One region of the Brenneria uluponensis genome, then DNA from elsewhere that is predicted to be linked to it. Evidence: predicted binding sites of a transcription regulator. Region 1 holds the regulator's gene; each other region holds the start of a gene.
The links. Region 1 encodes PhoB, which activates phosphate uptake and scavenging genes when phosphate is short. Its sites were predicted from a motif close to CTGTCATAAAACTGNCNNAT; they were not measured.

Region 1 (7,694 bases):
GCATCCTTGCTGGCTTTTGGCAATATCATCCAGCAATACCTGTTGTTTGAGTCGGTGTTGCTGGTCACTGGCCAGTTGTTGACGCAACTCTCCCTGTCGTTGAACTTCGGTTTTAAGCTCATTGCTCAATCCAGCGAGCGTTTGATTGATATCTGACGGGTTAATGTCTTCTGACAATGAATCAGGTTTTCCGGCCAGGTGCTGTGCCAGCGCCAGTTCCGCCTGTTGATGCAATGCCTCAACCTGCTGCTGTTGCTGACTGATTTTTTCTTTCAACGCCATAAGCTGGTTACGCTCGGCTTCGTCCAACAGCGCGCGTTTGAATGCGTCTTGATTCTCAAACTGGCTCTGTTGCAGCGCAGTATCAAAATGCTGTACCGCCTGCTGATAAGCGGCTTGTGTTCGTTGATATTGCTGTTCCAGACTGCCTTTTTCACCGGTAAGACGGCTGAACGCAGACTGTCCTTGCTGCCATTGTGCCTGAGACTTCTGACGGTATTGTTCATGCTTCTGACTGAGCTGACGCAATTGCCCAAGAACGTCATTGACCTGTTTATTGCCGAATAACTGCCAGCGGGTCTGTTGAGCCTGTTCCAGCGACTGCTCCGTTTCCGTCAATTGCTGTTGTTGTGTTTTGATGGCTTCGTCTATTTCACGCAAACGCCGTTCATCACCTTCAATTTCGGTATTCAGTGACGATAACAGAGGGGTTTGCTGATGTTGTTCGTGCTCGTTCTCCTGCCATCGCAACCACTCCATCTGACGTTGACCAAGCCATGATTCTTGCTCGTCAGCTTCGGGAATTGGCAGACCGAAACGCGTAAGTGATTGCGTGATGGATTGGTGCAGTCGATTTTGCTCCTGCTCGACCTTTTCCCGAGTTTGTTGCAATTCGATATGCGTGGTTTCCAGCATGCGTCGCTGCTGGATATTCAACGCCATCTGCTGTTCCGTTTGTTGCAATAGCTGATTGGCTGCGGTCAGTAAATCCTTACTTTTCTGTATCTGGTGCTGATTTTGCTCTCGTTCTGTAATCTGGGACTGGAGTGACCGTTCCTGCTCATCACACTGCTCCAGCCAGGTGATAAGTGTTTCTGGCTGCTGTGGGTTGAAGTTTACAAGTAAGTGTTCACTTAGCGTTTGGCATTCCTGTTGTAGTGCCTCATGTTCCTGAGAAACATTTAACAGTGCAGTTTGTTGTTGTTGACGCTGTTGCTGTAATAACTGTAGCTGCGTTTCTGTTTGTATCACTGCCGCCTTCAGTGTTTCCACTTCCTGACGTAGGGCATGCAGTCGATTCTGGGTTTCTGAAACGCGCAGTGTCTGGTAGCGTTCAACTGCCGGATGATGTGTAGAACCACACAATGGACACTCTTTACCCGGCTGCAATTGACTTCGTTCGTTTTCAAGACTGGCAATCCGCTGTTCCAGTTCATAGCGTTTATCTAAATCGATCAGGTGTTGGGCCTGTCGTTGATACTCCTGACGTTGTCGTAACTGTAATGCTTCCAACTGCTCGATGCGGTGTTGAGAGTCCTGTTGCTGTGCATCCAACAATTGATACTGGTTGGACAATCGGTGCAGGACTGTGGTGCTGGTCGAGAGTTGTTGCCGTTGCGGCCGCTGAGTGGTGAGTTGGACAAGCTGCTGCTGAAGCGTCGTTACTGGCAGCTGTTGTTCCTGTTGCTGGTGGTGTTGCTGATGTTGCCCGAGTAACTGCTGCGCTCGTCCGGTGGCGGCCTGCTGTGCATCACGTTTTTCGATTAGCTTTACCTGCTGACGTTGCAGATGTTCTGACTGCTCCTGCTGTTGTGCAAGTCTGTCCTGTAGTATCAGCAGTTCCTGTAATAGTTTTCGTTGCTGTGGGAACTGGGCCTGCCAAAGCGGAATATGGCTTCCCCAGTGTTGATACATCAGGTTTTGCTGTCGGTAAATGTCAATTTGCCTTAACCGTTCCTGGGTTTGGCGATACTGCTGACGTAATTGCTCTAGCTTGCCGATAGCGGCTTTCTGTTGGTTACGCTGTTGCTCTAGCGCGTGCTGATACCGGTTGCGTTGCTCCTGTTGCGTGGCGATATGGAGGTCCAGCGGTAGGACTTGTTCGTTGATCAGGGTTTCCTGTTGCTGACGGTAATCGGCATGTTCCTGTTGCGCCACTATCGCTTTTTCGGCTTGTGATTTCAGTAAAGCCATGACGGATTGCTGGTTGGTCAATTGGTCAGTCAAGTCGGTAATGTGCTGGGCCAGTAACGTTTTTTCACGTTGACATCGTTCTTGCGTATCATAAAGAGGGCGTAATTTTTCCGCTGGCGCACTTGTCGCCAATCGTTCCAGTTGTGGTCGAGCCTGTTGTTGCATCTGCTCTACCTGACTGCGCTGCTGTTGCGTGGCAGTGAGCGCCTGCTGACATTGCGCCAGTGTTTCATACCAGCGCTGATGTGCGAGGATTTCATCACGTTGTAGACTCAGTGACTGCTCTCGTTGTTGTCGTGCTGACAACTGATGTTCCAGTTCCGCACGCTGTTCATCACTTAGCAGTTCGATGCTGCTGGCGCGTGCGCGGAATGTATCCAATTGAACCTGTGCTTCTTTATGCTGTTCAAATACCCGTTCGGAAATGAGGCCGTAAATCTCCGTACCTGTCAGCTCTTCCAGTAATTCTGCCCGTTCGTTGGCGTCAGCGTTGAGGAAAGCGGCGAATTGCCCCTGGGATAACAGCATGGATTTGGTGAACCGGTCGAAATCAAGGCCGGTGATATCGGCAATCATTGCCAGCTTGTCATTGATCTTTTCTGTCAGAATTTTGCCGTCGGCACACCGGGCTAGCTCGACTTTCGGTGGTTGTAGATTCCCTTCCGGTGAATTACGGGCCCGACGTTGACTCCAGAAGGCTCGATAGGCAATACCCTTGACTTCAAATTCAACTTCGGCCAGCGACTCAGCGGTATGTCGCGTCATCAGTTCATTCTGAGTGGGTGTCACTTTCAGCCGCGGTGTCTGGTGATATAACGCCAGACAGATGGCGTCGAGCAGTGTGGTTTTACCAGCACCGGTCGGCCCGGTGATGGCAAATAGGCTATTACTGACGAAAGGTTCGCGGGTGAAATCAACTTTCCACTCGCCTTGTAGCGAGTTGAGGTTTTTTAAACGCAGGCTGAGTATTTTCATACCTTGTCCTCCTGCCGATGTTCATCCTGTTCGATGTCATGCATGACCTGTGTAAACAGTGTCTGAAGCCGTTGTCGACGTGGTGTCTCCAGGTCGGGCTCCAACGCCAGGCGCCGTTCGAAGACCTCTTCTGGTTTCAGTTCGTTCAGTGTCTCTTTTTCCTGTTGTATCAGCATTTGTAAATGTTGTTCCCGCGCCCGGCGCAGTAGCAGCACTTCAACATGTAGCCCCACCGTCAGTTCTTCAATCCGTTTCTGAATGTCATTCAGGTAGTCCTGTGTGGCGACTTCAATATCCAGCCAGACTGGCGATGCTCCCTGATACTCCCTGAATCCGTTCAGGCGACGTTCAATTTCTACCAAATCGCCTTTGATCAACTGCATCGGCTGTGTTTCTGGGATGGTCAATGTATCGACAGTGTGGAGTGATCCTTGGTCAAACGTGACCAGATAAACGGATTTTTCGTGATTCAACTCATCAAAGCTCAATGCGATGGGGGAGCCGCTATAACGAATGTGTTCGGTCTTTGCGATTCGTTGAGGGCGGTGAATGTGTCCGAGGGCAATATAATCGGCGGGGGGAAAGATTTGAGCTGGAAAGGCTTCCAACGTGCCAATATAAATATCACGCACTGAATCCGATGTCGTGACACCGACAGTGGTAAGGTGACCAGTAGCAATGATGGGCAAGGGTAATCCCAGCTCATCACGTCGCTGACAGGCAACCTGGTAGCAGTGCTGATAATGTTCGGCAATGGCGTCCAGCAGCGCTCGCTGTTTATCTGCACCAGACTGGCCAGCCTGGCTGGTTAGCAAATCGCGCGGACGCAGGAAAGGAATGGCGCACAGTAGGGCACCCGGTTCCCCCTGACGGTTATTCAGTACCAGCACTTGCCGGTCAATATCGTTATCGCTGCTGGCGATGACCTGCGTGTTCAGGCAGGCCAGCAGGGAACGGGATTCGTTCAGCGTGGCCACTGAGTCATGGTTTCCGCCAAGTATCACCAACTGGCAACCGGTGTGCTGCAAATCCACGACAAAACGGTTATACATCTCCCGTGCATAGCTGGGCGGGGTTCCGTTATCGAAAATGTCACCTGCTACTATTACTGCATCCACATCGTGTTGTTGAACTTGATGAATCAACCAGCATAGAAAGGCCTGGTGTTCAGCGGCACGGCTCTTGGTATAAAAATATTGACCAAGATGCCAGTCAGAAGTGTGAATAATTCGCATGAAACTCCCTGCTGATGGGGTTATGTAATAGTTATCATCGGCGATTATAGGTGGTCAGTTTAGTGCTGTCGCAAAGAATAGCAGTAATTACGTCAGGTTAAATCAGACCAGAAGAGTGGACCCGGGGGCAGGTTTCTGTTCATAAATCTGTCACAAAAGTGACGCATAATGCATTCCGCACGCTAATAGCGATGATTAATGGCAGGATTAACGATGGCAAGACGTATTTTGGTTGTGGAAGATGAAGCGCCTATCCGTGAAATGGTGTGCTTTGTGCTGGAACAGAACGGTTATCAGCCAGTTGAGGCGGAAGATTATGATAGCGCGATAAACCAGCTGACTGAACCATACCCTGAATTGGTTCTGCTTGACTGGATGCTGCCTGGCGGTTCAGGCCTGCAATTCATCAAGCACATGAAACGTGAAACACTGACCCGGGATATTCCGGTAATGATGCTTACCGCGCGCGGAGAAGAAGAAGATCGGGTGCGTGGGCTTGAAGTTGGTGCGGATGATTACATTACCAAACCATTTTCCCCCAAGGAACTGGTAGCGCGTATCAAGGCTGTGATGCGTCGGATTTCACCCATGGCGGTGGATGAAGTGATTGAAATGCGCGGGTTAAGCCTTGATCCTTCTTCACATCGAGTGACGACGGATGAGTACGCGCTGGATATGGGGCCAACTGAATTTAAATTGCTGCATTTCTTTATGACGCACTCTGAACGGGTATATAGTCGTGAACAGTTGCTGAATCATGTTTGGGGCACTAACGTTTATGTTGAGGATCGTACTGTTGATGTTCATATCCGCCGTCTTCGTAAAGCGCTGGAGACCAGTGGGCATGACAAAATGGTGCAGACGGTTCGTGGAACCGGTTATCGTTTCTCGACGCGTTACTGACAGCGTTAGTTTGGGAGATTTTCTAACGTGCTAGAACGTTTATCCTGGAAAAAGCTGGCATTGGAGCTGGCTTTTTTTTGTACTCCTGCTGTGTTGCTTGGGCTGATTTTTGGTTATCTGCCCTGGTTTCTTCTGGTCTTTGTTTTGGCGGCTTTATGCTGGAATTTTTACAATCAGCTTAAACTCTCTCATTGGCTGTGGATTGACCGCAGCATGACGCCACCTCCCGGTCGGTGGAGCTGGGAACCGCTGTTTTATGGTCTCTATCAGATGCAGTTGCGCAACCGTCGACGTCGACGCGAACTGGCGCTGTTGATCAAACGTTTTCGCAGCGGCGCTGAGTCACTACCTGACGCGGTAGTGATCACCACAGAAGAAGGCACCATGATCTGGTGTAATCGGCTAGCCCAGCATTTACTGGGATTCCGTTGGCCAGAGGATAATGGTCAAAATATTCTCAATCTGCTGCGTTATCCGGAATTTACCGAATATATGCAGTTACGGGACTTCAGTGGACCGCTGATGTTGCTGTTGAATAATTCGTATCATGTCGAGTTCCGCGTGATGCCCTATTCAGAAGGGCAGTTGCTGATAGTGGCTCGCGACGTGACACAAATGCATCAGCTTGAAGGTGCCCGCCGTAATTTCTTTGCTAATGTCAGTCACGAGCTGCGTACACCATTGACAGTGTTACAAGGTTATCTGGAAATGATGAGTGATGAATCGCTGGATGCCACTTTACAGGCAAAGGCGCTCAATACCATGCAGGAGCAGACGCGGCGGATGGATGGTCTGGTTAAACAACTGCTTACGCTATCCCGCATCGAGGCGGCAACCGCTATCGATCTGAGCGAGGAAGTGGACATTCCGCTGATGCTGCGGGTGTTACAGCGTGAAGCGGAGACGCTGAGTCAAGGGCGCCATGAGATCATTTTTCGTGTTAATGAACAATTAAAAGTGTTCGGTAATGAAGATCAGCTGCGCAGCGCGGTTTCCAATTTAGTGTATAACGCGGTGAATCATACGCCGAAGGGAACCCGTATTGAGGTGTGCTGGCAACAGACGCCGTCGGGCGCACAGTTTCAGGTGAGCGATAACGGGCCAGGTATTGCCCCCAAACATCTACCTCGCCTGACCGAGCGGTTTTATCGTGTGGATAAAGCCCGTTCCCGCCAGACCGGGGGTAGCGGACTGGGGCTGGCTATCGTGAAACACGCCCTTGGCCATCATGACGCCAAGCTGGAAGTTATTAGCGAAGAAGGTATCGGTTCTCGCTTTATGTTTACCCTGCCAAACCGGTTGATAGTGTCTTCCGCCCTGAACCAAAATACGGCTAAACCGTTAGCCTGACGGAAATACCTGATGAAATCCGCTATCACACCGCCGCAGCTACGTTGTTGCTGCTCGGTGTTGTTTGCGGTACCCAACCTCGCTATACATTCATGAGTATTTGTCACGGGAAGATGAATTTATTTCATGTGATGTGAAAATTACTCCCTTGTCCTTGATTAATACTCATGCCAAGATGCTCCCACTTTTAGCCGTCTAGATGTCCATTAAATACAGCGGCGTAATTATTTTATAATGAAACTATAACTCTGTGACAGTAATTGCGCTGTCAACAGGCTGTCAGGAGCAAAACATGACACAAACACTTCCTCCGTTTCGTGCCGACGTGGTCGGTAGTTTGTTGCGTCCCACAGCAATTAAACAGGCCCGTGAGCAGTTTCAGGCTGGTGAGATTGGCGCCGCTCAATTGCGGAACATAGAAGATCAGGAAATTCTGCGTGCGGTTGAGTTGCAGCGGAACACCGGATTGCAGGTGGTGACTGATGGTGAATTTCGTCGTGCCTGGTGGCATTTCGATTTTTTTGAAGGGTTGAACGGTGTTGAGCGTTATGAAGCCGAGCAAGGCATTCAGTTCAACGGTATTCAGACCAAGTCCCGTGGCATAAAAGTAACCGGTAAAGTGAGTTTCAACCCACAGCATCCCATGCTGGCAGACTTCCGTTATCTGAACGCTATTGCGGGCGATGCGGTGGCGAAGATGACCATACCCAGTCCAAGCGTGATGCATTTTCGTGGCGGTCGTAAGGCTATTGATAGCACCATTTACCCCGATCTGGGCGCCTACTTTGACGATTTGGCTCAGACTTGGCGTGATGCCATTAAAGCGTTTTATGATGCAGGTTGCCGTTATTTGCAACTGGATGACACGGTATGGGCTTATCTGTGTTCTGACGATCAGAAGCGCCAAATCCGTGAACGTGGTGAAGATCCACAACAACTGTGCCGTATTTATGCGGATGTGCTGAATAAAGCGTTGATTGGCAAACCAGACGATCTGATTATCGGGCTGCATGTTTGCCGGGGGAATTTCCGTTCGAC
Region 2 (7,694 bases), 420 kb from region 1:
ACATACGCAGGAAATAGTGACCAATTTCACCGCTTCCCTGTAACCACTGTGCCCAGCTGATACCAAAAAAGACAAAAAAATAGAGGTAATAGAGCACGATAGCGACAGCCAACAGACCCAAACGGAACAAGTAACGCCGTTGTATGCTAAACAGTTCGTGGTGTTGCTGTTTTACTACGGACAACTCCATCTGCGGCAGGTTTGTCAGCTTCATTTTTCCCCCTCCACCACTCGACGGCGCAACTTGCCGGAGAGCGCGTCCAGGACGAAGACCACCAGCACAATCTGTAGCATCGTCATACTGACCTGATCATAACGATCCAGTTTAATGTTGGTCATGAGTTCCTGCCCAATACCGCCCGCCCCCACCAGACCGAGAATGGTGGACTGACGGAAATTGATTTCCAGTCGCATAAAGCTGTAAGACAGAAAAACCGGCTTTACCTGCGGCCACATCCCGAAACGCATACGTTGCAGGACACTGGCCCCACAGGCTGCCAGACCTCGTACCGGTTTGCCGGATGCAGTTTCAATCGCTTCATAAAATAGCTTGGTCAAACTACCGACAGTGTGCAGCGCCAGCGCCAGAAAGCCCGGTATGGCGCCGATGCCAAACGCCATAACAAACATCACCGCCCAGGCCAGTTCCGGCATGGTACGTAGAAAAGCCACCAGAGTGCGGACAGTAAAACGCACCCCCGGTGGACTTTGCGTGTTATTGGCCGCCAGAAATGCCAGCACTGTCGCTACCATCACCGAAAACACAGTGGAGGCCAGCGCCAGTTGCACGGTTTCCCAAATCAACGGCAGTTGGATTGGCAGACGATAACCCCAGTAGGCCAGCGACCCCTGTGTATGACCATCCGCCAATAGCAGCTTCCAGTGCAGCACCGGCAGCGTCTCTGACAGATAATCCAGAAAATGAGGAAACGCCACCAGAATGGTACGCGGATTAAATTCCGCTATATGACCCGCGCCCAGATACAGCAGAACCAGCATCAACGACCAGAGTAGGGAATCACGCGTCTGCCGCCCGCGTATCTGTTGGTAATAGTGTTCAAAGTCAGGGTTCAACATGCTGTCATCGCCTGTTATCAGGCCGCCCATCCAGGTGGCGGCCTGTATTCACCGTTCTGTCAACGACCGCCGCTGATCAGTTCGCGTTTCAGTTCGATGATCGTTTTATAGTCATCCAGCGTGGCATCGCCAATGTGCTGCTTGCCACCCATCGCTTTCACGAAACAGGCATGGTCTTGCTTATCCAGCGTTTTTACCGCGGCAATCAATTTGGCTTTGAACGCTGCCGGCAGCGCATTGCTCACCAGTATCGGACCGTTAGGGATCAGCGGCGATTCCCAGATAATGCGGATCTGTTTCATCAAATCCGGGTGATCCATGCGAATCAGGCGAGTAAAGGCACCGCTGGAATACCCGGTGTTATAATTACCCACCATTGATGTCCAGGTCACCGCACCAGCAAACTGGCCATTCAGCACGCCCAGAATGTCCTGCTCATGTCCGCCCGAGAATGTGGTGCTGGAAAAAAAGTGGTTATACTGATTATCCATCGTGCCGCCAAATTCCTTTTTGAACGAATGGTTAGGGATCAGGAAGCCAGAGGTGGAATCCGGGTCGGCAAAACCAAACGCCTTACCTTTCAGATCTGTCAGTTTCTTATAGGGACTGTCAGCCTTGACAATAACCACTGAGTGGTAACCGCGAGACTGATCAGTGTCATCCACCGCAATACCCGCGATATCCACCGCTTTTGGATCTTTGATGTAGACCGAAGCAAACGCTGACGGTGACATACTCAGCACCAGATCGATTTTCTTGCCCAGCAATCCCTGAATTACGCCGGAATAGTCGGATGCGTTGCGCATCTTGGTATCCACATTCAATGTCTTGTCCAGAAAATCTTTGACGCACTGATTGTCGCCAATCTGCTGCGTGGCATTCTGCCCACCCAGAATACCCAGGTTAAGCTCTCTCGGTGCATCGGCAGCAAAAGCGTTGGCCGCAAACATTGCAGCTAACATCGTGGTCAAACGAACAATTTTTTTCATTGGTTCTCGCCTATATGTAGTCATGTCAAAGATAGTGGTCATGCCAAAAGTGGCGTTATTAGTGGAGTTGATTAATCTCATCGCCATAGAGAGTGTGAAGCAAAGCGTCGGTTAACTCAGCGGGATGGCCGTCAAACAGAATGCGTCCTTTAGCGATGCCGATCGCCCGCGTGCAGTACTCTTTTACCAGTTCAACGGAGTGGAGATTCACCACCACGGTGATGCCGTTGTCACTCACCTGACGCAGGACATCCATGATGCGTTGGGTATTTTTGGGGTCGAGCGATGCGACCGGTTCATCGGCCAGCAGAATGTGGGGGTTTTGCATCAGCGCACGGCAGATGGCGACACGCTGCATCTGTCCACCGGAGAGATTTTCTGCCCGCTGCAACGCATGGGGTAGCATACTCATCCATTGCAGCAGGCCGATGGCATGCGCACGATCTTCATCAGAAAAGCATTTGAAAAAGGATTTAACAGGGGACGTCTGGCTCAACCGGCCAAGCAGGACATTGGTAAGCACATCAAGCCGCGGCACCAGGCAAAAATCCTGGAAAATCATCCCGCATTCACTGCGCCACTGCCGCATCTGGCGGCTGTTGAGTTGTGTGATGTCCTGTGTATCGCCATTGTCGCGGTAGTGCAGGATCTGGCCTTCACTGGCCGGGAGCGTACCATTCATGACATGCAACAGTGTTGACTTCCCTGCCCCAGAACGGCCAATCACCGCCACCATTTCACCACTGTGCAGATCAAAATTGAGGTCATCCAGTACCCGTTGCTGCGCCGTATAAGCCTTACTTAACTGGCGGACTTCCAGCACTTTCTTCTGTGTAATCGGCTGGGAATGAACGTGCAGATAAGTCTCAGATTCCAACAGTACCTGTGTCATAGCTGTGCCATATCTCGTCAATCAGTGAACGGAATAGCTGCTATTAAGGGCATCACAGATGAAAGCTTCATGACAGATTAATGATTAAAAAATGAACATAGTGGAGAACGTGTCATGATTGGTGCCAATTAAGATGTAAAACACCGCCAATTTGCATCAGGCATGCAGTATCAGACCATCCTCGGCGGTAGCTACTCTATCCGGTAGGGTATGCATCATTAACCAACTGTCCATTTCATGACTCAGGTGTGTCAACCAGGTCTGCGCTGGGTTAAGCGCCTCATGAATGGCCAGTGCCCGGGTCAGGTCATTGTGATTTCGGGGCGGCGGTTCGCAAGGGGCGGCGGAGCAATCGACAATCAGATGAGTCAGCGCCCGTTCGCTCAGATAACGAAACGTCTCCGTCGGCAACCCGATCGTGTCCGTCAGGTACGCCAGCGTCTGGTGAGTATCTTCCAGCAAATAACCGAATGTCGGCCGCGAATGATTAAGTGGTAGCGGTGTCACGCGAAGTTCGCCTAATCGCAGCATCTGGAACGGGGTCAGAAACGGTTTAAAATCCAACATCCCCGGATGCTTGTAGAGATCGTCGCAGCCCTGCATATCTGGCGGGCCATATACCGGGATTTTCTCCCCGATCCCCCAGCGTAGCGAAAACAGTCCCTGAACATGATCCATGTGGTAATGGGTTAGCACTATATGACTGATTTCGCCCGGACTGAAGCGCTGTTCCAGTCGCGGCAGCCCGGCATCCAACAACGTCGTTTCGTCGCCACAACGAATCGACGCGCTACAGGGACCGCGTCGGTAACGGTATTCACGCTGCGCCCGAACACACGCAGGACAGTCACAGCCAAACACCGGCACTTGCCGAACATCGCCGGTTCCCAGAAAAGTAAACTCCATCACGTTTTCTCCAGCAGTTGGCAAAATGCCAGCAGGGTGTGTGATAACGGTCCATCATTCATCAATTGCTGACAATCGGCCGGCACCACATTATTGGCACGGCGCAGTCGTTGCTCAATCTCAGCAGCGCTCTCCCGTCCGCGTTGACGCAACCGCTGAGCCAACACCGAAGTAGAAACCTGTAGACACACTGGCAGCAGTTGTGCGCCATAACGCGCCTGAGCCTGATGCAGGGCAAACCGCGAGCCATTAGCCACCACATCCAGCCCTTGGCCCAGCCAGACATCAATCTCAATTCCCAGACCGTAATAGTGCTGATGCGCCTGCCAGTGCAGCGCAAACAGCCCGTTGACCTGACGACAGATAAACTCCCTCTCACTAAGAGCGACATGATTCTCGCCCCCGGCATCGGCAGGACGGGTGATATAACGATGAGCCACCAGCAGGTCATCCAGTGCCTGCTGGCGTAGAGCCGCTAGTAATGAGTCCTTGCCAGAACCGGACGCACCCATCAGCCAGATAAGCCGTGCCATCAAAACACCTGTCGCCCTTGCGCCCACACATGCTGCACCCGCACCTGACCATGCGGCGCATGCGCCAGCACCAGGTCCGCCCGCTTTCCCTCGGCAATCTGACCGCGATCCGTCAACCCGATGGCCCGGGCCGGATTAGCAGAGACCAACGCCACTGCCTGTGACAGAGTGAATCGGTTACTGTCATCGTCGGCGATACGGAATACCGCATCCAGCATACTGGCGGGATAATAGTCCGACGACAGAATATCCAGCAGGCCCAACGCAGCCAGATGATGCGCCGACACATTGCCGGAATGCGAACCGCCGCGCACAATATTCGGCGCCCCCATCAATACCTGCATACCGCATTGGTGAGAGGCGTGGGCCGCTACTTCGGTGGTGGGAAACTCCGCAATCATACTGCCCAGCCCATAGGACTCCTCGACATGTTCAGCCGTGGCGTCATCATGACTGGCCAGTGCGATACCCCGTTCACGACAGCAAGCGGCAATCGCCAACCGGTTCGGTTGGGACCAACGCCCCGCCAGACGACGCTGATCCGCGTCAAACGCATCCATTTCATCATCATTCAGATGATATTTTCCCTGATAGTATTCGCGGTATTTTTCTGGCGAGGCGAACTGACGCTGCCCCGGCGAGTGATCCATCAGGGATACCAGCGACAAATTCTGCGTATCGATCAACGTCTCAAACAGCGGTAGCGTTGAATCATGTGGTAACTCGCAACGCAGATGAAGACGATGTTCCGCCCGGTTCACACCCTGCTGTTGACTATGAACAATAGCGCCAATCATCCGTTGCAGGTTATCCAGCCGGTGGCCGCCATCGCGTACATCACCAACCGCCACTGCATCCAGCACGGTGGTAATACCGCTGGCGACAATCAGCGCGTCGTGACTGCTCATGGCAGAATGTGCCGGCCAATCAACCTTCGGGCGTGGCATGAAAAATTTGTCCAGGTTATCGGTATGCAACTCCACCAGTCCCGGCAATAACCAGCCATTCTCCCCGTCCAGTGCCTGCGGCAGCCGGCTGGGAGTATCGGAAATCGCACAAATCACGCCATCCCGGCATTCCAACGAACCGCTGACCACCTCATGGTCCAGAACCATCCGTACATGATTGATAATCATAGCGCTGGCTCCTGTATCACCGGATCCATCACATACAGACGATCGGCTACTCTGGCGCGCACTTGCGCATCATGAAATATCCCCACTATGGCAGCGCCACGTTCACGTGCCGCTTCGATTAGCATCACCACCGCGTCGCGGTTGGCATTGTCCAGTGAGGCAGTCGGTTCATCCAGCAGTAACACCGGATAATCCGCAATAAAGCCACGCGCAATATTCACCCGTTGCTGCTCTCCGCCGGAAAAGGTGGACGGCGCCAACGACCACAGATGGGATGGCACATTCAGGCGCGACAACAGTGTCCGCGCCCGCGCTTCACACTCGCTGCGTTCCACTCCCCGCTCCAATAGCGGTTGCATGACCACCTCCAGTGTCGGAATACGTGGGATGACCCGTAAAAACTGGCTGACCCAACCAATGGTTTCCCGCCGTACTGCCAGCACCTCGCGGGCCGGGGCCGTCACCAGATCGACCCACTGTTGCTGATGGTGTACCCAGACATGGCCGCTGTCCGGTTGGTAATTGGCATACAGTGAACGCAGCAAGGTGGATTTCCCGCTACCGGAATGACCATGCAGCACCACACACTCCCCGGCCGCCACCGTCAGACTGGCATCATGCAGCACTGGCAATTGGATGCCGTGCTGATTATGCAGCACAAAGGTTTTACACAGATTTTCGACGCGAAGCTGAATATTCATGGTTTTTACAACCTGTAGAGAAACATTATGGGTACCCGCGATATTGGTTCGGGCAAGCAAAACGACTCGTATCTATAGACACCTGATGAAGTTCGTGTGAATGCTAGTTCAGCACCGATGACACCAGCAGTTGGGTATAGGAATGATGCGGATCATCCAGCACCCGATCAGTTAATCCGCTTTCCACCACTTCACCTTGACGCATTACCAGCAAACGATGGGCCAGCAACCGGGCGACACCGAGATCGTGGGTCACGATCACCACCGACAGATTCAAATCCCGGACCAGATTGCGCAGCAGATCAAGTAATCGCGCCTGTACCGACACATCCAGGCCACCGGTAGGCTCATCCATAAATACCAGCCGGGGATGCGTCACCAGATTGCGGGCAATCTGTAGGCGTTGCTGCATACCGCCGGAAAACGTGGTCGGCAGATCATCCAGTCGGGAAAGTGGAATTTCCACATCCGACAGCCATTGCCCGGCCTGACGACGGATATCGCCATAATGCCGCTGTCCCATCGCCATCAGTCGTTCTCCGATATTTCCCCCGGCGGATACCTGCGGACGCAGACCGTCCATCGGATTTTGGTGCACCACACCCCATTCGGCGCGCAACAGCCGACGACGATCGCTCTCGCTCATGGCATATAAATCGCGTCCCTGATAAAAAACGTCACCGTGTTGTGGCGTCAGACGCGCCGACATCGCCTGTAACAACGTGGTTTTACCGGAACCGGATTCGCCAACAATACCCAGCACTTCACCGGGATAAATCTCCAATGACACATTGCTGAAACCCTTCCCCGGCGCGTAAAGATGGGTGAGTTGTCGTACTGTCAGCAATGGTTGTTCGACAGTCTCGCTAGTGTGAGTCATGGCGCTGGGCCTCCTGACGTTGCTGGCAATAATCGGTATCAGAACAGACAAACAGTCGGGTGCCCTGGTCATCCATAACCACTTCATCCAGATAACTCTCCTGCGAACCGCATAGCGCACACGGCTGCTCCCAGCGTTGTACGCTGAACGGATGGTCATCAAAATCGAGGCTTTCCACTTTGGTATAAGGCGGTAAGGCGTAGATACGTTTCTCTCGCCCGGCGCCGAACAACTGAAGCGCGGGCATCATGTGCAACTTGGGATTATCAAATTTCGGGATTGGCGACGGATCCATAACATAGCGGTCATTGACCTTTACCGGATACGCATAGGTGGTGGCAATATGACCGAAGCGGGCAATATCTTCATACAGCTTCACCTGCATAATGCCGTACTCCTCCAGGGCGTGCATTTTGCGAGTTTCCGTTTCCCGCGGTTCGATAAAACGCAGCGGCTCGGGGATCGGTACCTGATAAATCAGAATCTGATCTTCACGCAGCGGGGTTTCCGGAATGCGGTGACGGGTCTGAATCAACGTGGCTTGCGTGGTACGTTCAGTAACGGCAGCGCCACTGACACG
Region 3 (7,694 bases), 1.4 Mb from region 1:
CGGCATTACGTATGTCCAAAGAGTTGGGTTACCTCGGTTCATTGGCGATTTGTAATGTTGCGGGTTCTTCACTGGTGCGTGAATCCGATCTGGCGTTAATGACCAAAGCCGGTGTGGAAATCGGTGTGGCATCAACCAAAGCTTTCACCACGCAACTGACGGTACTGCTGATGCTGGTGGCGAGTATTGGCCATTTGCGCGGTATGGATGCGAAAATCGAGCACGATATTGTTCATGCTTTGCAGGCATTGCCAGCACGTATAGAGCAGATGCTGTCGCAGGACAAACTGATCGAATCGCTGGCGGAGGGTTTTTCTGACAAGCATCATGCCTTGTTCCTGGGGCGTGGCGATCAGTATCCGATTGCAATGGAAGGCGCGCTGAAGCTTAAAGAGATCTCTTATATCCATGCAGAAGCCTATGCGGCGGGCGAGTTGAAACATGGCCCGCTGGCGCTGATTGATGCTGATATGCCGGTGGTAGTGGTGGCTCCCAATAACGAGCTGTTGGAAAAGTTGAAGTCCAATATTGAAGAAGTGCGGGCGCGTGGCGGTGAATTATATGTATTTGCCGATGAAGCCGCTGGTTTCACTTCTGATAGCGAGATGATGAAGCTTATCAAACTGCCTCATGTTGAAGATGTTATTGCGCCGATCTTCTATACCGTTCCACTACAACTGCTGGCTTATCATGTAGCACTGATTAAAGGCACTGATGTGGATCAGCCACGTAATTTGGCAAAATCTGTCACGGTAGAGTAAGTGTAGTAATAAGCTAGTCAGGTTTGTGGAATGACAACATAGTTGTTAACTGGAAAATCCGGTTATGCTGTTCAAAAAGCATACCGGGTTTTTTTATGCCTAAATCGAAATAGTCACTGTCAGAGACGGTGATTGTTTCCCTGATTAGACAAGGGAGAGAGCTTGGAGACGGAACGTATTATCAACTGTGGATAATACGCCACGAAATGCCCTTTTCTGAGAGATCTCAAACGGGATTACGATGAAGTAAGATGTGAGCCATGCCAGGGATCATCGCGACGTTCATCCGGCATTTCGGCGGTGTCGGCAATGTTAAAATGCGATTTAAACCCATTATGATTTCTTGATTCCCCTACCATTGCATGAGAAGTGGGTACGGCAGCCATAGCGCCGATGGAAATAAAAAGGAAAAAAACGGCGGTGATGGTCTCTGAGATTTTCATCCTGTCTCGGGCTCCCCACTGTTGCGTTGTATCGGATGACAGGAGCATTTTGCCTGTGCTAGCGTCATGTTCTGTCAGTGGGTTTTAAAGCTGAGGGGCTCTGTATGTCCGTTTACGTCTAATGTGACAATGCGCTGCCTATTTGTAATTGATGTAACTCTGAGCAAGAGTATGCTCATCTGCCAGGATTTCAAATGTCATCTACGGTATGCCTCTACTGGGCATACAATCATTTTTAGGTCTGTTAGACATCAACGCTCAATCGACATGCCTGCACGTCATAGCCGACTTTACTCGCAAGGTGTGGCAATGGATTCGGGTGAACAAAGGCGATTGATGGGTCATCACGACGATGCTAATAAATTTCGATTTCTCAGCTAATGAGAAGAGACAAATTCTGACGCAAAATGCGCAGGTGGTACCGCAAAGTTCTCCCGCATCCGTTTTGTCTCTTCGGCTGGGGGCAACCCGAATAAGCGTTTAAATTCGCGATTAAACTGCGAAGGACTTTCATAACCCACAGATCGGCTTGCTACTGCCGCTGTGACGCCTTGTCGTACCATCATCAGTCGGGCCTGATGCAGACGTGTCGATTTCACGTACTGCATGGGTGATGTGCGAGTTATAGCCTTAAAGTGGCTATGAAAGGTCGGCACACTCATTCCTGCTTCGTCAGCCAGTTGGCTCAGACTAAGGGGAGTTGAGTAGGTGGCATGAATACGGCGTAACGCTTTGCCTATTTTGCCGAATTGCCCATGCATTGCCAACGCTGCACGCATGGCATTACCCTGAGCGCCGGTGAGAATGCGGTAATAGAGTTCACGCAGTAATGCCGGTCCAAGTATAACTGCACCGGGTGATTTGCTCATTGCTTCGAGGAAGTGCAACACAGAGGTTCTCAGCTCGTCATCCATTGGGCTGGACATCATGCTTTCGGGGGTCGCCGCTGGTTGCGCCACATTGTACCTTTCTATCTGTATCAGCAATTCGGCCGCCAGCTGGAAATCAAGATGTAAATAGATAGCCAGTAACGGATGCTCTGGTGATGCATCGGTTTCCATTACGAAGGGCACCGGCACTGAGACGGCAAGATAATGCTGCTCGTCATAAACGTAAGTTTTATCCCCAAAATAGCCTCGTTTCGAACCCTGACACACAATAACAATACCCGGATCGTAAAGCACAGGGGTGCGCGCCAGAGGATGATCCGAGCGAAGGAAACGTACGCCGGGAAGAGCGGTCAGGTTGTAACCTTCCTGTGGCGCCAATGCCATAAGCAAGCTGACCATGTGTTGCTGATCTGAAACAAGGCCGGAGAGCGCTATCGTTTGATCCCTCATGAAACCACCATCATATAATTAGGCAATAAATAGAGAATATATGGTCTAAAAAAAGACCATGATAGCGAATATTATGCACACCCCTCTTAGTTAACGGGAGTTTTTATGACATCATCCAAGATTATTTTTATCACTGGCGTCAGCAGCGGTTTTGGTCGTGCATTAGCTCAGGAAGCGTTAAGCAGTGGTCATCGCGTCGTGGGAACCGTGCGCAGTGCATCGGCAAAGGCGTCTTTTGAAGCGATCGAACCTTCACGTGCCTTTGCCCGTATTCTTGATGTGACAGACTTCACGTCGATTGGCGGGGTGGTTGCCGAGATTGAAGACACCATCGGTCAGGTTGACGTGCTGGTCAATAATGCAGGTTATGGCCATGAAGGCGTGATGGAAGAGTCTACGCTGGACGAAATGAAACGACAGTTCGACGTAAACGTATTTGGTGCGGTAGCGATGATCAAAGCTTTGCTGCCTTATATGCGTGAACGCCGCCGCGGGCATATTCTCAATATCACGTCGATGGGCGGATTCATTACCATGCCCGGTATTGCTTATTACTGCGGCAGCAAGTTCGCGCTGGAAGGGATTTCTGAAGCATTAGGTAAGGAGCTCAAACCTTTTGGTATTACTGTGACCGCTGTCGCGCCAGGGTCTTTCCGTACCGATTGGGCAGGGCGGTCAATGGTCAGGACGCCTCGAACAATCCCTGATTATGACCCGATATTCGACCCAATTCGTCAGGCTCGGGAGGAGAAAAATGGCAAGCAGCTAGGTGATCCTGCCAGAGCTGCGCGTGCCATGCTGGCAATAATTAATAGTGATGCGCCACCGACACATTTACTATTGGGAAGTGATGCTCTCGGCCTGGTGCGAGATAAACTAAAAGCTTATGCAGCCGAAATTGAGGCTTGGGAAGAGCTAACGCGTTCAACTGACGGTTAGTAAATTTTTCCTACAGTTGTTTTTAGTGATTATCCTATTGATATATATAAATATATTTATTAAGCATTATGATGCATGAATGCGGAAAAGCACCTGCAATTTGAAAGATGCTGGGTATATAACATCCGTCCGATGGTTCCCAGAAAATAGGGTAACTACCGGACGGATTTTTTATGGTGTGAACTTATATGGGGTAAGACGTCTGGTGCATAACGGATTTTGGTTCGGCGAGTTCGAGTTTGTCTTTTGGCGGCATCAATACGTCATTGATTTTTCATCGCTGGAAATAACGTTTTATGAGAGCTGGATAAAAACGGCTCTCCACATTAACGAGAGCGGAGTTAAGTAGTAAAAGCCGTGTGTTATGCGGCTTTATTGAATACCAGATGTACGGTACTGTAAAAAAAAATTTATCGTCACAGTGAGCCTTTTCATTGTGTTCCTCCCTGAATAATGGGGCCACAACCTGATTCTTGTTGCTGTTATTGCATAATCAGATTCCACATAACCTCATGTATTGGCTTGTTTGTCATAAAACTGTAATATAACGTACATTTTAATGTCACTTAATTGTCCTATTTTCCCTCCTGCAAACTACACTCTGATTAACAAAGCTCCGGGTCTACACTTTTAAAGTATTATCCCACAGGAGGGATTATGAAACTGATGCGTACTACTGTTGCCAGTATTGTTGCGGCAAGCGTTTCTTTGATGACTGTTTCCGCTTTTGCTGCTGATCTCACCGGCGCAGGTGCGACATTCCCCGCTCCGGTTTACACGAAATGGGCTGATTCATATCAAAAAGAAACCGGCAACAAAATAAACTACCAAGGAATTGGTTCTTCAGGCGGTGTAAAACAAATCGTTGCAAAAACCGTGGATTTCGGTGCGTCTGATGCGCCGCTGAAAGATGAAAAGCTGGCTCAGGAAGGTCTGTTCCAATTCCCGACTGTGATTGGCGGTATTGTCCTGGCGGTTAATGTGCAGGGCGTGAAAAAAGGTGAATTGACGCTGGATGGTAAAACCCTGGGTGATATCTATCTGGGCAAAATTAAAAAATGGAATGATCCAGCAATTGCCAAACTGAACCCGAAAGCGAAGCTGCCGGACCAGGATATCGCGGTTGTCCGTCGTGCTGATGGTTCTGGCACGTCTTATGTGTTTACCAGCTACTTGTCAAAAGTAAGCCCTGAGTGGAAAGAGAAGGTGGGTGCAGGCAACACAGTTAACTGGCCGACCGGTCTGGGTGGTAAAGGTAATGATGGTGTCGCGGCGTTTGTTCAGCGTCTGCCAGGTGCTATTGGTTATGTAGAATACGCTTATGCCAAACAGAACAAGCTGGTTTACACCAAACTGATTTCTGCTGATGGCAAGGTTGTGAACCCGACTGAAGTGTCATTCAGTAACGCGGCCAAAGGTATTGACTGGAGCAAGTCTTTCGCTCAGGACCTGACTAACCAGAAGGGGGCGGATGTATGGCCAATTACCTCCACTACCTTTATCCTGTTGCATAAAGTACAAACCAAACCTACACAGGGTAAAGAAGTGATGAAGTTCTTTGACTGGGCGTATGACCATGGTGGCAAAGAAGCCAACGCGCTGGATTACGCTACTCTGCCAAAAGAAGTGGTTGCTCAGGTTCGCGCAGCATGGAAAACTCAGATTAAAGACGAAAGCGGTAAATCGATTTATTAATTGAGTTGGTCAATCGTTATTTGCTGGTAATCGTGAGGCGGATAATCCGGAAACGGGGGATCCGCCTCCGAAATTCATAGGGGTTACCCCTATTATTTTGAGAAGAGAGTCGTATGGCTGAATATAAGCCAGCTATTACCCCGCCAGGAAAACATGGAGATGTCATTTTCGGTGTGCTGGTAAGGCTGTCTGCGTTGCTAACGTTATTGTTGTTGGGGGGCATCATTGTTTCCCTGATTATCGCATCCTGGCCGAGCATACAGAAGTTCGGTTTTTCGTTTTTGTGGACAAAGGAATGGGATGCACCTGCCGAGCAATTTGGTGCGTTGGTTCCGATCTACGGCACTATTGTCACTTCGCTGATTGCCTTGATTATTGCGATTCCGATCAGTTTTGGTATCGCCCTGTTTTTGACCGAGCTGGCGCCCAACTGGTTAAAACGTCCGTTGGGTATCGCTATTGAATTGTTGGCCGCTATCCCCAGTATCGTTTACGGCATGTGGGGCTTATTTGTTTTTGCACCGTTGTTTGCCAAATATTTCCAGCAGCCGGTGGGATATGTGCTTTCCGATATTCCGTTTATAGGTGTGCTGTTTTCCGGCCCGGCCTTCGGTATTGGTATTCTGGCTGCTGGTGTGATTCTGGCAATCATGGTTATTCCCTATATTGCTGCCGTGATGCGTGATGTGTTTGAGCAAACACCAGTGATGATGAAGGAGTCGGCTTACGGGATCGGTTGTACTACCTGGGAAGTGATTTGGCGTATTGTACTGCCGTTTACCAAAAATGGTGTGATTGGCGGTGTGATGCTGGGTCTGGGACGTGCGCTGGGAGAAACGATGGCAGTGACGTTTATCATTGGTAACACCTACCAGCTGAATAGCCCGTCGCTGTATATGCCGGGAAACAGTATTACTTCTGCGTTGGCGAATGAATTTGCAGAGGCTGATCCTGGTGTACATACCGCAGCGCTGATGGAGCTAGGCCTGATCCTGTTTGTCATTACCTTTATTGTTCTGGCGTGCTCAAAATTGATGATCATGCGTCTGGCGAAAAATGAAGGAGTACATTGATGACGGCAATCAGCATTGGGAACGAAGCAGAGCTTATCCGCATGCGTCGCAAAATGCAGGCCTGGCGGCGTCAGAAAAATCGTATCGCCTTATGTTTATCGATGCTGACGATGGCATTTGGGTTGTTCTGGTTGGTTTGGATCCTGTTTTCCACGATCACCAAAGGTATTGACGGCATGTCACTGTCGCTGTTTACCGAAATGACGCCGCCTCCCAACTCACCGGGTGGTGGTTTGGCCAACGCTATTGCGGGCAGTGGTCTACTGATTTTTTGGGCGACATTTCTGGGAACGCCACTGGGTATCATGGCGGGCATTTATTTGGCGGAATATGGCCGTAAATCGCTGATTGCAGAAGTTATTCGTTTTATTAATGATATTTTGCTATCGGCACCGTCCATTGTTGTAGGGTTGTTTGTTTATAGTCTCGTGGTTACCAGAATGGAGCATTTTTCCGGCTGGGCAGGGGTTATCGCGCTGGCATTATTACAGATACCGATTGTTATCCGCACCACGGAAAATATGCTCAAACTGGTACCAGATAGCCTGCGTGAAGCTGCCTATGCTCTGGGTACACCCAAATGGAAAATGATTTCTGCAATTACGTTAAAAGCGTCTGTCTCAGGAATTATTACCGGCATTCTACTGGCTGTTGCTCGTATCGCCGGGGAAACGGCACCGTTGCTGTTCACTTCGTTATCCAACCAGTTCTGGAACACGGATTTAATGCATCCGATTGCCAACCTGCCGGTGACTATCTTCAAGTTTGCCATGAGTCCGTTCGCAGAGTGGCAACAGCTGGCTTGGGCAGGTGTACTGTTGATTACTGTGTGTGTGCTATTTCTGAATATCCTGGCACGTGTAGTGTTTGCTGAGAAGAAACATTGATAATTAAAAGTGTTGCGTAGCAGCACCGGCTAGAAGAGAGAAGTCTTGATGAGTATGGCTACTGAGACATCCACCAGCAAAATCCAGGTGCGCGATCTGAATTTTTATTACGGGAAATTCCATGCGCTGAAAAACATTACGCTGGATATCGCCCAAAATCAGGTTACTGCGTTCATCGGCCCATCGGGATGTGGCAAGTCCACGTTGCTGCGAACCATGAATAAAATGTACCAGCTTTACCCAGAGCAACATGCTGAGGGAGATATTCTGCTGGATGGTAATAACATCTTGACGGATAAGCAGGATATCGCATTGTTGCGTGCCAAGGTGGGCATGGTATTCCAGAAACCGACACCGTTCCCGATGTCGATTTATGACAATATTGCGTTTGGGGTGCGCTTGTTTGAAAAGCTGTCCCGCCCGGATATGGATGAGCGCGTACAGTGGGCGCTGACCAAGGCGGCATTGTGGCAGGAAACCAAAGATAAACTGCACCAGAGTGGTTACAGTCTGTCTGGAGGACAACAGCAACGTTTGTGTATCGCTCGCGGTATTG

Region 2: the regulator PhoB is predicted to act here: its motif matches at 3,015-3,034, upstream of phnC (phosphonate ABC transporter ATP-binding protein).
Region 3: the regulator PhoB is predicted to act here: its motif matches at 4,010-4,029, upstream of pstS (phosphate ABC transporter substrate-binding protein PstS).

The regions. Positions count from the first base shown of each region.
Region 1 covers NZ_CP135917.1:3,669,195-3,676,888, reverse strand. Annotated here, with positions in the region: gene RS889_RS17105 (AAA family ATPase) at 1-3,168, opposite strand, end outside; gene sbcD (exonuclease subunit SbcD) at 3,165-4,403, opposite strand; gene phoB (phosphate response regulator transcription factor PhoB) at 4,617-5,306, shown strand; gene phoR (phosphate regulon sensor histidine kinase PhoR) at 5,334-6,656, shown strand; gene RS889_RS17085 (cobalamin-independent methionine synthase II family protein) at 6,949-7,694, shown strand, end outside.
Region 2 covers NZ_CP135917.1:3,246,226-3,253,919, forward strand. Annotated here, with positions in the region: gene phnE (phosphonate ABC transporter, permease protein PhnE) at 1-214, opposite strand, end outside; gene phnE (phosphonate ABC transporter, permease protein PhnE) at 211-1,074, opposite strand; gene phnD (phosphonate ABC transporter substrate-binding protein) at 1,137-2,066, opposite strand; gene phnC (phosphonate ABC transporter ATP-binding protein) at 2,125-2,958, opposite strand; gene phnP (phosphonate metabolism protein PhnP) at 3,115-3,864, opposite strand; gene phnN (ribose 1,5-bisphosphokinase) at 3,864-4,397, opposite strand; gene phnM (alpha-D-ribose 1-methylphosphonate 5-triphosphate diphosphatase) at 4,397-5,533, opposite strand; gene phnL (phosphonate C-P lyase system protein PhnL) at 5,530-6,234, opposite strand; gene phnK (phosphonate C-P lyase system protein PhnK) at 6,338-7,114, opposite strand; gene RS889_RS15235 (alpha-D-ribose 1-methylphosphonate 5-phosphate C-P-lyase PhnJ) at 7,101-7,694, opposite strand, start outside.
Region 3 covers NZ_CP135917.1:5,019,992-5,027,685, forward strand. Annotated here, with positions in the region: gene glmS (glutamine--fructose-6-phosphate transaminase (isomerizing)) at 1-761, shown strand, start outside; gene RS889_RS23380 (hypothetical protein) at 998-1,204, opposite strand; gene RS889_RS23385 (AraC family transcriptional regulator) at 1,582-2,493, opposite strand; gene RS889_RS23390 (oxidoreductase) at 2,650-3,483, shown strand; gene pstS (phosphate ABC transporter substrate-binding protein PstS) at 4,141-5,178, shown strand; gene pstC (phosphate ABC transporter permease PstC) at 5,292-6,251, shown strand; gene pstA (phosphate ABC transporter permease PstA) at 6,251-7,138, shown strand; gene pstB (phosphate ABC transporter ATP-binding protein PstB) at 7,187-7,694, shown strand, end outside.